Regions from separate parts of the Mesorhizobium sp. CAU 1732 genome, predicted to be linked through region 1. Evidence: predicted binding sites of a transcription regulator. Region 1 holds the regulator's gene; the other holds the start of a gene.
The links. The regulator HrcA, encoded in region 1, represses chaperone genes, less so after heat shock. The targets are predictions, from matches to a motif close to GTTAGCACTCNCNNNNNGNGAGTGCTAAC.
Positions count from the first base shown of each region.

Region 2: the regulator HrcA is predicted to act here: its motif matches at 4,233-4,261, upstream of groES (co-chaperone GroES).

Region 1 is NZ_JBDQQR010000001.1:716,275-724,802, reverse strand. Features, by position in the region: gene rnk (nucleoside diphosphate kinase regulator) at 2-430, shown strand; gene AAFN55_RS03725 (nucleoside-diphosphate kinase) at 572-1,096, shown strand; gene hemW (radical SAM family heme chaperone HemW) at 1,158-2,318, opposite strand; gene rdgB (RdgB/HAM1 family non-canonical purine NTP pyrophosphatase) at 2,315-2,962, opposite strand; gene AAFN55_RS03710 (VOC family protein) at 2,962-3,372, opposite strand; gene rph (ribonuclease PH) at 3,379-4,095, opposite strand; gene hrcA (heat-inducible transcriptional repressor HrcA) at 4,244-5,314, shown strand; gene grpE (nucleotide exchange factor GrpE) at 5,433-6,092, shown strand; gene AAFN55_RS03690 (GNAT family N-acetyltransferase) at 6,104-6,601, shown strand; gene AAFN55_RS03685 (trimeric intracellular cation channel family protein) at 6,665-7,297, shown strand; gene AAFN55_RS03680 (adenosine kinase) at 7,312-8,304, opposite strand.
Region 2 is NZ_JBDQQR010000001.1:1,209,245-1,217,772, forward strand. Features, by position in the region: gene AAFN55_RS05915 (DUF937 domain-containing protein) at 1-391, opposite strand, end outside; gene AAFN55_RS05920 (glutamate--cysteine ligase) at 469-1,842, opposite strand; gene AAFN55_RS05925 (16S rRNA (uracil(1498)-N(3))-methyltransferase) at 1,961-2,698, opposite strand; gene AAFN55_RS05930 (hypothetical protein) at 2,745-3,398, opposite strand; gene AAFN55_RS05935 (type 1 glutamine amidotransferase) at 3,469-4,173, shown strand; gene groES (co-chaperone GroES) at 4,326-4,622, shown strand; gene groL (chaperonin GroEL) at 4,697-6,349, shown strand; gene AAFN55_RS05950 (hypothetical protein) at 6,430-7,980, opposite strand; gene AAFN55_RS05955 (CsbD family protein) at 8,144-8,314, shown strand; gene AAFN55_RS05960 (YqaA family protein) at 8,421-8,528, shown strand, end outside.

The DNA of each region.
Region 1 (8,528 bases):
CATGAGCACCACCAAATCACAGCGCAAGCCGCCAATCGTCATCGGAGATGTCGATCATGAGCGGCTGGCCCTCCTTGCATCGGGTGCGGCGGATCGTTTTCCCGAAGTGGCCGACGAACTGATGGCGGAACTCGATCGCGCAAAGATCAAACCCCAGGCAAAGCTTGGCGACACGATCATCCAGATGGGCTCGAAAGTGACGTTCAGCACGGCCGTCGACGGCGCAAAGACGGTCACGCTCGTCTTTCCCGGCAATGCGGACATCGCCAGCGGCCGCATCTCCATCCTGACGCCTATCGGCGCAGCACTGATCGGGCTGACGGAGGGCCAGTCGATCGCGTGGACGGATCGTAACGGCCATCAGCACGAACTGACAATCGAAACCGTCAAGCCGCCGGAAACAGCGAAAGCAGCGGCGAGCGGAGAATGATCAAACCCCGGCGGACAATCGGGCGCCGCATGGCACTTCGTGCGGGATCGCTGATGGCATGCTTCTGACCCCCGGTTTTGCGGCCGCGCAGACCGGGGGAGCCGACGGATTGCGACCCCATGCACCTGCCGGAGATCAGACTTGTCCCATACCGCATCCTGCCGCCTGACGATTCAGGATCATTCCATCCTCGATACGTGGCTCCATACATCCGTCGATCCTGACGACCCCCTCGCCGACTTGCTGCGCAAGAAGCTCGCCGCCGCCTCGATCTGGTCGAACGAGGACATCGCGCCGACGATCGTGACGCTCGACAGCCGCATCTCCTACAGGATCGATGGAGGTCCCGCCGACATCCGCATCATCAGCCTCAAGGAGGCCTACGGTCCGGTCGGCTTCGTTCTGCCGGCGACCTCGTTGCGAGGTCTCGCACTCATAGGGTTGGATGAGGGCGAGAGTTTCGACCTGATGCTGAATGGCAAGATCAGAAGCCTCTCGGTCGTGGAGGTGCACTACCAGCCGGAAGCTGCCAACCGCGAAGCACGCCACCTGTCTGCCGTACGACCCAGGCCTGCTCGCCCGCACTTGCGGCTCGTGCATAGCGCCGACATCACGTTCAGATCACCGGCAAACGACCACGATGATCCAGGTCCGTCCGCTGCCTAGATCGCCTTGTTTGAGCATCGGAATAACCCGAAAACCGGATTCCACTTTTCGGCCCGATGCTCTAGCGAGCGAGGTCTGCGACCACCGCGTCGAGCACGATCATGCCTGCCGCGGTGGCGCGCAAACGCGAATTGCCGATCGGCGCGACGAGACTTTCCTCCTGCAGCGTCGCAATGCGGCGCGACGAGAGCGGCCGGCCCGACAACTGCTCGTAGCGCGCGAGGTCGATGCCCTCCGTCAGCCGCAGCCCCATCAGCAGAAATTCGTCGGCTTCTTCCGAACGCGTCAGTACCTCGCCACCGATAACGCCGTGCCCTTTCGCCTCGACGAGGTTCACCCAGGTTTCCGGCATCTTCTCCGTGAAGGTAACGATACGCCGGCCGTCTTCGAGGAAGCGGCCATGCGCACCCGGCCCGACGCCGACATACTCGCCGTAGCGCCAGTAGACGAGGTTGTGGCGGCTTTCGGCACCCGGCCTTGCGTGGTTGGAAATCTCGTAGGCGGGGAGACCGCGCGCGGCCGTCACCTCCTGCGTGACGCGGTAGAGATCGGCTGCCAGATCAGGGTCCGGCATCTGGAACTTGCCTGCCGCATGCAGCGCATGGAAGCGCGTGCCTTCCTCGATCGTGAGTTGATAGAGCGAGAGGTGATCGGCGGCATGGCCGATCGCTGCCTCAAGCTCCTGTTCCCAGGCTTCGAGTGTCTGGCCGGGACGCGCATAGATCAGGTCAAAGGACAGGCGCGGAAACGTCTCGCGCGCCAGCCGGATCGCGTGAAGCGCCTGCTCGACGTTGTGGAGCCGCCCCAGAAACCGCAAATCCTGGTCATTGAGCGCCTGTACGCCCAGCGATACGCGGTTCACGCCCGCATCGCGGTATCCGCGAAAGCGCGACGCTTCGACCGAGGACGGGTTCGCCTCAAGCGTCACCTCGATGCCGGACGGCACCGTCCAGTTTTCGGCAATGGCGTCGAGAACGGCGCCGACCGTCTCCGGCTTCATCAGCGAGGGCGTACCGCCGCCGAGGAAGATCGACGTCACCGTGCGCGGACCGGTGCGCGCGCGCATCGTCGCCATCTCGGCCTTGAACGCCGCCGCGAAGCGTTCCTGATCGACCGGCTGGTGCCGGACATGGCTGTTGAAGTCGCAATACGGGCATTTGGCCGCGCAGAACGGCCAGTGGACATAAACGCCGAAGCCCGGCTGACGTTCGCTTTCGATCATGCCGAACCCAGCATGGCGCGGGCGAACTTCTGGAACGCGCGCGCCCGGTGTGACAGCGCCGTCGCGTCACCCGGCTTCCAACCATGCTTCTCGTCAGCGTTCATCTCGCCAAAGGTCACATCGAAGCCTTCGGGCTGGAACATCGGGTCGTAGCCGAAACCTTTTTCGCCGCGCGGCGGCCAGACGAGGTGCCCGTCGATTTCGCCGCGAAAATATTCCGCGTGGCCATCCGGCCAGGCGAGACAGATCACGGAAACGAAACGACCGGTGCGGCGGTCGTTTGCCAGCGCACCCTTCTCGGCCATCTTTTCTTCCGTTACGCGCATCGCCATGGCGAAGTCGCGGGTGCCATCCTCAAGCGTCGCCCAGTCCGCGGTGTAGACACCCGGCGCGCCGTCGAGAGCGTCCACCATGAGGCCGCTATCGTCCGACAATGCGGGCAGACCGGTGGCCGAGGCGGCGGCCAACGCCTTGATGTAGGCGTTCTCCTCGAACGTCATTCCCGTCTCTTCGGGTTCCGGCAAGCCATAGTCGGCAGCCGACTTTGCCTCGAAGCCGAACGGCGCGATCAGATCGGCGAACTCGGCCAGCTTGCCCTTGTTGTGGCTCGCGACGACGATCTTCCTGTCTTCGAGCTGGCGCATCACAGTCCCCAAATCTTTGGATTGGCGATCTCCAGCGAGTTGCCTGCCGGATCGCGGAAATAGATCGACCTGCCACCCTGCGGCCATTCGAAATCGGCTTCGATGGCGACGCCATGCACTTCAAGGCGCACTGTCCAGTCGGCGATCTCCGCTTCGGTTGCCCGGAAGCAGAGATGGCCGGGGCCTGTCGTTCCGTGCGGCGGCACGGGAAGCTTCGCATCCGGCTTCGGCGGATGGATCGTCTGCTCCGCATCGAAGATCAGCAACACACCCTCGCCACATGCGAAGAAGACGTGACGGCCGTCGACCTTGGCGATCTGCCGCAACCCCATCACCTCGGCATAGAAGGCCTCCGCCGCGTCGAGATCGTCGACGTAGAGAGCAGATTCGAGAATGCCTGACGGAGTCATCTGGTGTTACGCGATCGCCATTTTCTGGAGGTTGACCAGACGGGCGATGCCGGCCTTGGCGAGCGACATCAGGGCGTCGAACTCTTCCTGGCTGAAGGGTTCGCCCTCGGCCGTGCCCTGCACCTCGACGATGCCGCCTCTGCCCGTCATGACGAAATTGGCGTCCGTGCCGGCCGACGAATCCTCGATATAATCGAGATCGATGACCGGAACCCCATCGTGAATGCCGCAGGAGATGGCGGCGACATGGTCCTTCAGGACCTTGTTCACGCTCACCATCTGGCGGGCTTCCATCCACTTCAGGCACTCATGAAGCGCCACGAAACCGCCGGTGATCGACGCCGTGCGGGTGCCGCCATCGGCCTGGATCACGTCGCAGTCGACCGTGATCTGCATCTCGCCCAGCGCCTGCAAATCGATGACCGCGCGCAGCGAGCGCCCGATCAGGCGCTGGATTTCGAGCGTGCGACCACCCTGCTTGCCGGACGACGCCTCGCGGCGCATGCGATCGCCCGTCGAGCGCGGCAGCATGCCGTATTCGGCGGTGACCCAGCCCTTGCCGGTATTGCGCATCCAGCCGGGCACCTTTTCCTCAAGGCTTGCCGTGCAGAGCACATGCGTATCGCCGAATTTGACGAGGCAGGAGCCCTCGGCGTGCTTGGATACGCCGCGTTCGAAGGATATTGCCCGCATTTCGTCGGGCTGGCGCTTTGATGGCCGCATGGTTCTTTTCCGGTCCTTGTCGATGTGCGGGGGCTTGTAGCCGCGCGTTGCGCGCGACGCAAAGGAAAAGGCTCCACAGGCTCGTTTTGCCAGCCGTTGCGTCACGGTCAGTGACGTCTATATTCCACCTGAACGAGGCTAACAGCCCATGACACGTCCCTTGATCGACCCACACCTCCAATCGCTGGATTCGCGCTCACGCGATATTTTCAGGCTGATCGTGGATTCCTACCTGCGCGACGGCGAACCCGTCGGGTCGCGCAACCTGTCGCGTCTGCTTCCGGGTGCGCTCTCGCCCGCCACGGTCCGCAACGTGATGAGCGATCTGGAACAGCTCGGCCTCATCTACGCCCCGCATATATCCGCCGGCCGGCTGCCGACACAGATCGGGCTGCGCTTTTTCGTGGATGCGTTCATGGAACTGGGCGACCTCTCCGAGGAGGAGCAGCGCTCGATCGAGGCGCAGGTCAAGGCGTCGGGAAGCGGCGCCACGCTCGAACACATGCTGACCGAGGCAAGCCAGATGCTGTCCGGCATGTCGCGCGGCGCGGGCCTGGTGGTCGCTGCCAAGAGCGAAGTGCCGCTCAAGCACATAGAGTTCATCCAGCTTGAGCCGACCAAGGCGCTTACCGTCATGGTGTCGCAGAATGGCGACGTGGAAAACCGCGTGGTCGACCTGCCAGCCGGCGTCACCGCCTCGCAGCTTCACGAGGCCTCGAACTTCCTCAACGCGCATATTCGCGGTCGAACGCTTGCAGAGGCCAAGATCGAGATCGCGCGCCTCAAGGACGAGACGCGCGCGGCGCTCGATACGCTGTCCCAGGATCTGGTCGAGCGAGGCCTCGCGGTCTGGGCCGGGACCAGCGCCGACATGCCCTCGCGCCTGATCGTGCGCGGCCGTGCGAATCTGCTCGAAAACATCACGGCACAGGCCGATCTCGACCTTTTGCGCCATCTCTTCGACGACCTCGAGACCAAGGAAGGCATGATCCAGCTCCTCGACCTCACCGAGGAAGGCTCAGGCGTGCGCATCTTCATCGGCTCGGAGAACAAGCTGTTTTCGCTGTCCGGCTCGTCGCTGGTCGTGGCGCCCTATCGCGACAAGGATTCGCGCGTCATCGGCGCGCTGGGCGTCATCGGACCCACGCGGCTGAACTATGCCCGGATCGTGCCAATGGTCGACTACACCGCGCAGATCATCAGCCGGATGCTTCGCTGACGCATCCCTGCGCATCGGGACATAGGAACCGATTCCCCATCCGCCTCTTGATTTTCACGCCCCGAACCTCGATATCGGGCGCAAGTTTCAAGAACCATTCTAAAGACGGAATCGAGCGATGAGCGAACAGCCAAAAGACGAACGCGCGCCCGAACAGACCACGGCGAAGTCCGAATATGCCGAGATGGCAGCGACCGGCGAGGATTTCCAGGCAGAGACCGAAGCGCAGGACGCCGACTATGAAGCGGTCGTGCGGCTCGTCAAGGAAAACGAGGAGCTGAAGGATCGCGCGCTGCGTGCCGCGGCCGAAATGGAGAATCTGCGTCGGCGCACCCAGCGCGACGTTCAGGACGCGAAGGCCTATGCGATCGCGAATTTCGCGCGTGACATGCTGCAGGTGTCCGACAATCTGCGCCGCGCACTCGACGCAATTCCCGCGGAAGCCAAGGACAGCGGCGATGCCGGCTTCAAGGCGCTTATCGAAGGCGTCGACATCACCGAGCGTGCGATGCTTTCGGCTCTCGAACGCCATGGTGTGAAGAAGCTCGATCCGCAGGGCGAAAAATTCGATCCGCATTTCCATCAGGCGATGTTCGAAGTGCCGAACCCGGACGTGCCGAACAACTCGGTCATCCAGGTCGTGCAGACCGGCTACGTCATCGGCGAGCGCGTGCTGCGCCCCGCAATGGTCGGCGTCGCCAAGGGCGGCCCCAAGCAGGCAGCCCCTGAACCGGTCGAGCCAGGCCCGCCCAACGCTCAGGCCGAAAAAGACGCCTGATCGGCGTCCATATGGATTTGATGGTCACCTATCTGGAGATGACGGCGCCGCCGTCATCTCTGCCGCAGCCGCTGCCGGCGGTGCAGGTGACGACGGCGCGGGAAATCCTGGCGAACGACGACTATCTGGCGCTCTATTCAGCGATCGGCGCGGCGCTCCAATGGGATTCCCGGCTGCGTATGCCGCAAGATGCGCTTGCCGAACTGCTGTCGCAGTCATCAACCCATCTGCACGTTCTAAGGCAGAATGACGTGGCGATCGGCCTCGCCGAATTCGTCGAAGTGGGCACGCCGGATGTCGAGCTCGTCCATTTCGGGCTCGTTTCGACTGCGCATGGTCGAGGTCTCGGCAAATTCTTTCTCGATCAGGCGCTTCGTGCAATCTGGTTGCACGCGCCCGCGCGCCTGTGGCTTCACACCGATACGAACGACAGCCCGGCCGCGATCCCGCTCTACACGAAGGCAGGCTTCCAGCCCTATCTGACGCAAATGGAAACGTTTCCCGACTGACCTGTCGCGCCTGATCTTCCCGAGCCCAGAGCCTTCCGCTATTGCTGAGCGCGGGAGGCCGCCATGGACCAGATCATCTTCATCGACTATGCCGGCGTTGCGGTCTTCGCGGCGACAGGCGCACTCGCCGCCTCCCGCAAACAGCTCGACATCATCGGCTGCCTGTTTCTCGCGAGCGTCACGGCCATCGGCGGCGGCACGTTCCGCGACCTGATCCTCGGCGTTCCGGTCTTCTGGGTGCAGAACCACGACTATCTCATCGTCTGCGGCGCGGTGGCGATCATCGTCTATTTCACCGCGCATCTTATCGAGTCGCGCTACAAGGCGCTCCTGTGGCTCGATGCGATCGGGCTTGCCGCCTATTGCGTGTTCGGCGCGTGGAAGGGACTGATCGTAACCGGATCCGGCTTTATCGCGGTCGTGATGGGCGTGCTCACCGCCACGTTTGGCGGCATCTTGCGCGACCAGCTTGCAGGCGAGCCGTCCGTGCTGCTTCGGCCCGAAATTTACGTCACTGCGGCGATGGCGGGCGCGGTCGTGTTCGTTCTGCTCTACATCGCCGGCCTGCATCCCCTCGCGGCCTCCGTGCCGGCCTTCCTGACCGCCTTCGCCATACGCGGCGGCGCATTGCGCTACGGCTGGTCGTTTCCGCCCTATCGCAGCCGGCCCGGCCGCAAGCCCGAAGACATTCCGTGATACTGCCCCGATAGTCAGACGAGACCGTGCTGGCGCGCCTCGTCGGCAAGGTTCTGGCGCGGGCGCGGCCCGACCTGCTGGATGACGAGACCAGCGGCGAGCGATCCGAGCCTGCCGCAATCGGCGAGGCTGCGACCCGTGGTGTAGCCATGGAGGAAACCCGCCGCGTAGAGGTCGCCGGCGCCGGTCGTATCGACCAGTTCGGCAATCTCGATCGCGTCGACGGCGACTGTCTCGTCGCCGCGAACGACGACGGAGCCATGCTCCGAGCGCGTGACGGCTGCGAGCTTGCAATCCTTGCGGATCGCCTCCAATCCCGCCTCGAACGACGAGGTCTGGTAGAGCGCCTTCAACTCGCTTTCGTTCGCGAAGACGATATCGACCGTGCCCGAGCGCATGAGCTCGAGGAACTCGTCGCGGTAGCGATCGACGCAGAAGGAGTCCGACAGCGTCATCGAGACCTCGCGCCCGGCGGCGTGGGCATGCTGCGCCGTCAGGCGGATGGCCTCTTTCGCGCGGGGCGGATCCCACAGATAGCCTTCAAAATAGGTGACTTTCGCACCCTGCGCCTTGTGCTCCTCGACGTCTTCGGGCCCAAGCTCGACGCAGGCGCCGAGATAGGTGTTCATCGAGCGCTCGCCATCGGGCGTGACGAAGATCATCGAGCGTGCGGTCGGCGGCTCGCTGGCCAGCGGCGCGGTGTCGAAGGCGACGCCCTGCGCGCGGATGTCATGCGTGTAGATGCCGCCGAGATGGTCGCTCGACACCTTGCCGAAGAAGGCCACGCGGCCGCCGAAGCTCGCCACGCCCGCCGCCGTGTTGCCGGCACTGCCGCCCGAAGCCTCGATCGCGGGGCCCATGCGGCTGTAGAGCAGTTCCGCGCGCTCTGCGTCGATTAGGTTCATCGCACCCTTGATGATGCCGTTCTCGGACAGGAAGGCTTCGTCGCAACGGGCAATGATGTCCACGATGGCATTGCCGATGCAAAGCACGTCGTACTGGCTCATGAAGGTCTCCGGAGGGCCGGACTGAAGCGCGCCCGGTTTTTGAACATGGTCCGGGTTTAGCCGCTGCGGGCCGAAATGCAAGTCTCGGCGGCCTGTCTCTTTGGAGGCGGGAGGCCGACAAAAGCAGTTGGCGATTATGCGCAGACGCCGATTGCTATGCGCAACCGCCTGCGGCGTTGAACGACGGCGCATCGCCCCATAGTCGTCGCGCCTTCGAAGCGAAA
Region 2 (8,528 bases), 490 kb from region 1:
TGATCATGGTGGCGAGCGCCGGAAGCATCTGCTTCAGGGTTTCCTGGCCGATGCCCGTTGCCTGTGCCGCCTGCGCGGCCACCGCGCGCGAAAGCTCCTTGGAACCGAAGAGGTGGCCGAGGATGCCGTTCCCTTCCTGTACGCCTTGCGGCGAGAATGCCTGGCTGGCGTCGTCGAAGTATTTCGCGTGCTGGCCGGACGAGAGCGCCGACAGGAAGGAGCCGACACCATAGGGATCGGCGGCGTTTCGCTTGAGCCCTTGGCTGAAGGCGGGCATCAGCGCCTCGACGGCGTCCTGCACCTGCCCTTGCGAGAGGCCGTATTGGCGCGCCATCTGCTGCATGGCGTTGCCGTTCTGCGCATTGGTGAGCATGTCGAAAAGGGGCATCATGGCGCTGTCCTCCGATTGGCCTCGCAAATGAGCGTAGCCGAAATCGGAAGCGCCGCAAGTCAGCGGCTGGAATAGCCTCAATATGCGTATTCGAGAAAGGCCGGCTCGATCGACCCGCCCCAGCGGGTGTTGTAGGCCTTGAGCATCTCTTCGGCGCTGGTCGTCCCGCGCGCGACCGCTTCTTCGAGCGGCGCGAGGAAGCCCGTCTCGTCGTAGCCTTCGCGGTTCATTCTGCCGCGATTGGTCAGGCCTCTGCGTGAAATCTCCAGAACGTCGCGTGCCACGTCGCGCAAAGTGCGGTTGCGGAACGGCGTGACAAGACCTTGCGCAGGCACGGCGTCGCGCATCGCGAGCGATTCCTCGAAGGTCCAGTCCCTGGTCAGCGCCTCGACGGCGTCGAGCGCTTCGCTGTCATAGAGCAGCCCGACCCAGAATGCGGGGAGGGCGCAGATGCGCCGCCACGGGCCGCCATCGGCGCCACGCATTTCAAGGAAGCGCTTCATGCGCACATCCGGGAAGAGCGTCGAGAGATGGTTGGCCCAGTCGCCTATCGTGGGCAGGCCTTCCGGAATCTCCTTGCGCAGCGCACCGTCCATGAACTGCCGGAAGGTGACGTGGGTGACGTCGTAGTAGCGGCCCTCGCGGATCAGGAAATACATCGGGACGTCGAGCGCCCACTCGACATAATCCGCGAAGCCGAAATCGGATCGGAAACAGAAATCGAGCATGCCGGAACGCTGATTGTCCGTGTCGCGCCAGATGTCGCCGCGCCACGACTGGAGGCCGTTCGGCTTGCCTTCGGTGAAGGGGGAATTCGCAAACAGCGCGGTCGAAAGCGGCTGCAGCTTCAGCGAGACCTGCATCTTGCGGCGCATGTCCGCTTCGCTTTCGAAATCGAGATTCACCTGGATCGTGCAGGTCCGGTACATCATGTCGAGGCCCTGGCTGCCGACCTTCGGCATGTAGGCGGTCATGATGTCGTAGCGCGACTTCGGCATGCGCGGCGTCTCGGCCAGCGTCCATTTCGGGCTGCCGCCAAGGCCGAGAAAGCGGATGCCGAGCGGTTCGGCTATTTCGCGCAACTGGGCAAGATGCGCGTTGCCTTCGCGGCACGTCTGGTGAAGCGTCTCGACCGGCGCGCCCGAAAGCTCGAACTGCCCGCCGGGTTCCAGCGAAATCGCGCCCTGACCGGTCGGCTCCACGAGGCCGATGACATGGCCCGCATCGATGATCGGCTCCCAGCCCAGAACGCGCTGCATCCCTTCGAGAAGCGCCTTGATGCCGCGCTCGCCACCATAGGGAACAGGGGCGTTGCCATCGACGTAGAACGGAAACTTCTCGTGTTCCGTGCCGATGCGCCATTCGTCCTTGGGCTTGCAGCCTGCGGCGATCCACGAGACCAGTTCGTCCTTGCCCTCGATCGGGCGAAAATCCGTGGTGTCGCGCGCCATTGCGTATCCTCGATCCTAAAACGGCCGTTCTCGAGCGACGGCGCGCGAGTGTTGAGCGCAAGACCCGCCTGCGATCAAGCGAAAAATCCTGACAGGACGTTGACGCTATGTTGATCCATCAACGCCAGTCGCCGATTGCCGCCTGCATCACCGCAAGTGCCGCTACCGCAGCCGTGTCGGCCCGCAGGATACGCGGCCCGAGCGGAATCGCGGTGACGAAGGGCAGCGCGCGCAGCATTCGCCGCTCTTCTTCGGAGAACCCGCCTTCCGGGCCGACGAGCAGACCGAGCTTCGTCTCGGTGACGGCCCGCAACGCGGCGAGGGGGTTGTCCGTATCGGCATCCTCGTCGCAGAAGATCAGGCGCCGGTCCGTCTCCCACGACGCCAGAAGCCGGTCGAGCTTGATCGTCGGCCGGACGGGCGGCACGGCGAGCACGCCACATTGTTCAGCCGCCTCCATCGCATTCGCCTCGAACTTTTCGATCGGTATTTTTGACGCCTGCGTGTGCTGTGTGATCACGGGCTGGAGAATGCCCGCACCCATCTCGACCGCCTTCTGGACGAGATAGTCGAGCCGCCCGACCTTCAGCGGCGCGAATGCGTAGACGAGGTCAGGCGTAGCGGGCTGCGGCCGCGTCTGCGCGCCGACCTTCAGCCGCACCGCCTTCTTCGTCACTGCGGCAATGACGGCTTCCCACTCGCCGTCGCGTCCGTTGAAGACCAGCAGGGCGTCGCCTTCCACCTTGCGCAGCACATGCGCGAGATAATGGCTCTGCTGCTTGTCGGCGTCGAACTCGACACCGGCTGCGAGGTCGTGCGGCACATGAAGCCGCTGGAGTTTATAGTTGGCGCGCATGGAAACGGTGATGGGCAAATGCCGGACGATGGTCAAGCGTTCGGCGTTAGCTTTCAACGCTTGGGTGCCAGACTGGCCGATAACCTTCCCGCAGCGCCGCCAGCGTCGATGGCGGTGTGATCAGCGTGATTGGCTGCCCCACTATGGAAGCGCCCACGGTGCCGTATCCCCCAAAACTCCACGGCAGCGCCAGCCCGTCTTTCACGGCATAGGCCACTCCGCCGGCGGCGATCATCGCGCCATCGGGCAGTGACGTGGGATCGCCAACCAACGTCCGGGCGCCGGCATCGCCCGACACCATCCGTTGCCCATGCAGAAGCGCGTCCATCCGGGGAGCGCTGGCGTGTTGCAGATTGTTCCCATCTGCGAACCGTCGCTGGAAATCTTTCGCCGCCTCGCGCCGGCAGTATAAGCATGGGCGGTGCCCGGCGGCGAGCGCGGTTACCTCGTCGAGGAAGAAAAGTTCGGTCCAGCCGGCCCGCCCGCCTGGCGTGTTGCGGCCCATCGGGTCACGGCGAACCCCGCCGGGATGCTCGAGCGTGCAGACGATCCACGCCTTCGTCGTCCAGCGACGGCTGGTAAGCGTCTTGTCCGAGGCGTCGTGGATGACGCCCCGATTGCCTGTGAAGAGGCCGCGTTCAGCAACCGCGTGGATGTGTCCGAACGGATCGACCCGGTTCCTGAGTGGCACAACCAGCATCCCTTTTCAGTCCTGCGGGACGCATGTTATCGCTCGCCACGCATCCTGCCACCCGTTTGCGGATATTGTCATGCACGTTCTCGTTGTCCAGAATTTCGATGGCACCGGTCTCGGTCAGATGAAGACCGCGCTGGACGAGGCGCGCGCGCGGATCGAAATTGTCCATGCGCATCACGGCGACACCCTTCCGCAGGGGCCTGATGGATATGACGCGCTCGTGGTGCTTGGCGGCGGGCAGAATGCGCTTGCCGATGATGTGCACCCCTATCTGCCGCGGCTGTGTGATCTGATGCGTGAGTTCGCGGACTCCGACCGCTCCGTGCTCGGCATCTGTCTCGGCAGCCAGTTGCTCGCTCGCGCCTATGGTGCCGAAAACATCATCGGCGGGGCAACTGAGTTCTCCTGGCAGGAGGTCGATCTCACCGAGGACGGCGTTGCCGATCCGATCTTCACGGGGCTTCCCGCACGGTTCCCCACCTTCGAATGGCATGACGACACTTTCGTCCAGCCGCGCGGTGCGGTTCGCCTGGCAGGCAACCTTGCCGTCCATAATCAGGCTTTTCGTATTCGCCGTGCCGCCTACGGCATGCAGTTTCATTTCGAGGCGGATCGCGCGCTGGTCGAGCATTGGAACGATACCTTCGCGACCTGGCTTGGCGAGCGTCAGCCGGGCTGGCCCGAGCGGCATCCCGTGGAGGCCGCCCGTTTCGGCGCGCAGGCGGATGAAGCCGGGCTGGCGATCGCCCGGAACTGGGTCGCCACGATCCGCGTGTGAGACGATCGGGCCTGCGCCCGTCTTGACTCGCCCTGGGGGAGCGCCTATCTCAGCGCCACGTTAGCACTCTCCTCAGGTGAGTGCTAACCAGCGTCCGGCACCGCCGGACGGAGGGAACCCCTTAAACCATCCTTATCGAGGACACCAGAGACATGGCAAAGTCGAAATTCCGCCCGCTCCATGACCGCGTGGTCGTTCGTCGGGTCGAGTCCGAAGAAAAGACCGCCGGCGGAATCATCATCCCGGATACCGCCAAGGAAAAGCCGCAGGAAGGCGAAGTCATCGCCGTCGGTTCGGGCGCCCGTGACGAAGCCGGCAAGCTCGTGCCGCTCGACGTCAAGGCCGGCGACCGCGTCCTGTTCGGCAAGTGGTCCGGCACCGAAGTGAAGCTCAATGGCGAAGACCTTCTGATCATGAAGGAATCCGACATCATGGGCATCATCGCCTGATACCGGGACGTTTTCATCAATCATTCAATTCTGGCCGGCTCGTTATCGAGCGGCCGTGAAACGAGGAGCTGAACATGGCTGCTAAAGACGTAAAATTCTCCCGTGATGCCCGCGAGCGCATGCTGCGCGGCGTCAACATCCTGGCCGACGCGGTCAAGGTCACGCTCGGCCCCAAGGGCCGCAACGTCGTGATCGACAAGTCCTTCGGCGCTCCGCGCATCACCAAGGACGGCGTCACCGTCGCCAAGGAGATCGAGCTCGAGGACAAGTTCGAGAACATGGGCGCCCAGATGGTGCGCGAAGTGGCCTCGAAGACCAACGACATCGCTGGTGACGGCACCACGACCGCGACCGTTCTCGCACAGGCGATCGTCCAGGAAGGCCACAAGTCGGTTGCTGCCGGCATGAACCCGATGGACCTGAAGCGCGGCATTGACCTCGCCGTTCTCGAAGTCGTCGCGTTCCTCAACAAGAACACCAAGAAGATCAAGACCTCCGAGGAAGTCGCTCAGGTCGGAACGATCTCCGCCAATGGCGAGACCGAGATCGGCGAGATGATCGCCAAGGCGATGCAGAAGGTCGGCAACGAGGGTGTCATCACCGTCGAGGAAGCCAAGACCGCCGAGACCGAACTCGAAGTCGTCGAAGGCATGCAGTTCGATCGTGGCTACCTCAGCCCCTACTTCGTCACCAACCCCGAGAAGATGGTTGCTGACCTCGAGGACGCCTACATTCTCCTCCACGAGAAGAAGCTCTCCAACCTCCAGGCCATGCTGCCGATCCTCGAGGCTGTCGTTCAGACCTCGAAGCCGCTCGTCATCATCTCGGAAGACGTCGAAGGCGAGGCTCTGGCCACGCTCGTCGTCAACAAGCTGCGTGGCGGCCTCAAGATTGCTGCCGTCAAGGCTCCGGGCTTCGGCGATCGCCGCAAGGCCATGCTCGAGGACATCGCGATCCTCACCGGCGGCCAGGTGATCTCGGAAGATCTCGGCATCAAGCTCGAGAACGTTGGCCTCAACATGCTCGGCCGCGCCAAGAAGGTGCAGATCTCCAAGGAGAACACCACCATCGTCGACGGTGCCGGCAAGAAGGCCGAGATCCAGGGCCGCGTCGCCCAGATCAAGCAGCAGATCGAAGAGACCTCTTCGGACTACGATCGTGAGAAGCTCCAGGAGCGTCTCGCCAAGCTGGCCGGTGGCGTTGCCGTCATCCGCGTCGGCGGTGCGACCGAAATCGAAGTCAAGGAAAAGAAGGACCGCGTCGATGACGCTCTGAACGCGACCCGTGCGGCCGTCGAAGAGGGTATCGTTGCTGGCGGTGGCGTGGCGCTGCTGCGTGCTTCGCTCGCCATCAAGGCGACCGGCGTGAACCCTGATCAGCAGGCCGGCATCAACATCGTCCGTCGCGCTCTGCAGGCTCCGGCTCGCCAGATCGCAACGAACGCCGGTGCGGAAGCATCGATCGTCGCTGGCAAGATCCTCGACAACAAGGGCGTGACCTTCGGCTACAACGCTCAGACCGGCGAGTATGGCGACATGATTGCCATGGGCATCGTCGATCCGATGAAGGTCGTGCGTACGGCTCTGCAGGATGCGGCTTCGGTTGCCGGCCTGCTCGTCACCACCGAGGCCATGATTGCCGAAGCTCCGAAGAAGGATTCGGGCGGCGGCATGCCGGGCGGTATGCCTGGCGGCGGCATGGGTGGAATGGGCGGTATGGACTTCTAAGGTCCACGACCCGATTGAACTCGGAAAGGGCGGCAGCGATGCCGCCCTTTTCCTTTATGGGTGCGACGTGTCCGGGTGTTTCAGGTGATCGTGCACGCGGCATCCCCGGTGCTGGGTTGCGCGTCGAGAAAGCCGAGATAGGCCCGCAGCGCCGTGCCCTTGCTGCTGCCGCTTTCATACGCGGCGATCTCGGACAGGAGTTCCGTCAGCCGCTCGTCCGTCAGGTCGCAACCGTCGCTCAGGCGCTCGAAGGCCGCGAAGCGCAGCGTTGCCAGGGTCTTGTCTTCCGGCCCGTTGGAAGTCGGGTCTTGCGTCTGCAACTGGTCCATAAGGGCAAGGGTCTTGGCAGCGGCTTGCCGGGCAACCGCAGATGGCCACGCCGCGCCGACCTTCTCCGCCGCTTCTTGAACGTACTGCTTTTCAACGCAGCAGGTTTCGAACGTGGGCTTGAAGCTTGCCACATACCAATTCAGCGCGACGTTGGGATCGTCGTTGTAGTAGGTCGCACTTGATTGGAACTCGATCATGTCGTCGAAGCTGTCGTTCTCGAACTCCATGCCGAGAATGCCGTCGTTGACGAGCGAATCCGCGGTCGCGCTCGTCACCTGGCTCGGCAACCGTGCATAGAGTTCGCGCGCTTCATCGACACGTCCTTCATCGTTCAGCCGCAGCGTGATCGTCTGGATCAGGTTCTCGGCGACCTCGCTCCGGATCACGCCAATAGCAAAAGCGCGCTCGCGCTCGTCCGTATACTTGGCCTCGACGGCGGCGATATCCGTTTCCATCTGGGCGAACAGCGGATCGATCATCGCCATTGCCGCTTCGCCGCGGCAATGCAGAACGCCATAGGTCATCTTCGACCATTCGATGGCCTGCAACTCCTGATCGGGCGTCCACAGCGCCCTTTCCTGATCCAGTACGGCCAGAATCCGCTCGCCCTTTTCGCTGTCGCCCGCATTGCAGTGCGTGGCGGCGACACGGCTCAGCCTGTCCCAGCCGTCATAAAGGGCTGATTTTGGAATCAGATACTTCTCCGCCATCCGTTCGAACGCATCGACCTCGTTCAGGGCAATCCAATGCAGGGTGTCGGTGAACGCCGGATACGCATTCTTCCAGAGCAGTTCGGTATGCTCTTCCCACAGCGCGACGGCGGCTTGCGGATCGTCTTTGAGAATGACGGGGAATGCCTTGCGCATGAACTCCGCGAAATCCTCGCCGTCCGGCGCCGACTGCTGCAACAGCGCCGTTCGTAGCGTCTCCACCGTGACGCCTTCCGGAGGCAGGGCGATGCGCAGGGAATAGTCCATCGAGCGGATGAATTCGTCGTCGGCGCCTGCCTCTTCCCAGCGTTTGCGCACGGCGTCGCGCTCGCCGTCCGGGATGAATTGCATGAGCAGCGCTGCTGCCTGCGCGTGAGGCTCGAAGTTTGGTTTGTGCTCCCGATTCTGATAGTCCGCGATCTGTATCGACAGCGCTGTTTCAAGGATGCATGTGCGGTCGCGCGGGGTGCAATCGATGGCGTCCGAACCCGAAAACAAGCCGGCAAGCCAAGCGTGGCTTGGCGACGAGAGCGCCAAAAGCAGGGCTGCCGCACACGGGATCGTCCATGCTGTCAGGTATTTCGGCGTCATTTTGCGCTCCTCTCCAGTCCGCGTCTTTCTATCAACCATTGCGAGTGGTCATGCAAACGCCGGCAACCTGTCCGCTTTGTGAACGGCTCCTGCGGCAACCATTCGCGCGCCGGCCCGTTGTCACCAGCGCCGCAATCATGCGGCCGCCCCAGGGAGCACGACGATGGTGAACAAGGATCAGGTCAAAGGCGTCGCCAAGCAGGCGAAGGGCGCTGTCAAGGAAGCGGCCGGCAAGGTCACGGGATCGAAGCGGACCGAAATCGAAGGCAAGGCCGAAAAGGTCGCCGGCAAGGTCCAGAAGAATGTCGGCGACGTGCGCGAGAAATTGAAGTAGGCACGGTCGGACAACCGATCGGCTGAAGTGACAGAAAGGGCGGCTTGGACCGCCCTTTCTGCTATCTCGGCGCATCGCCATTTCGCTCCCCGACGCCGAACACGCCGTGCCCGACAACATCTCAGCCCTTGCCGCTCTTGCGTTCTCTGCGTTCACGTCAGCCACGATCCTGCCCGGAACGTCGGAGGCCGTGCTGCTGGCGATGCTGGCGGGC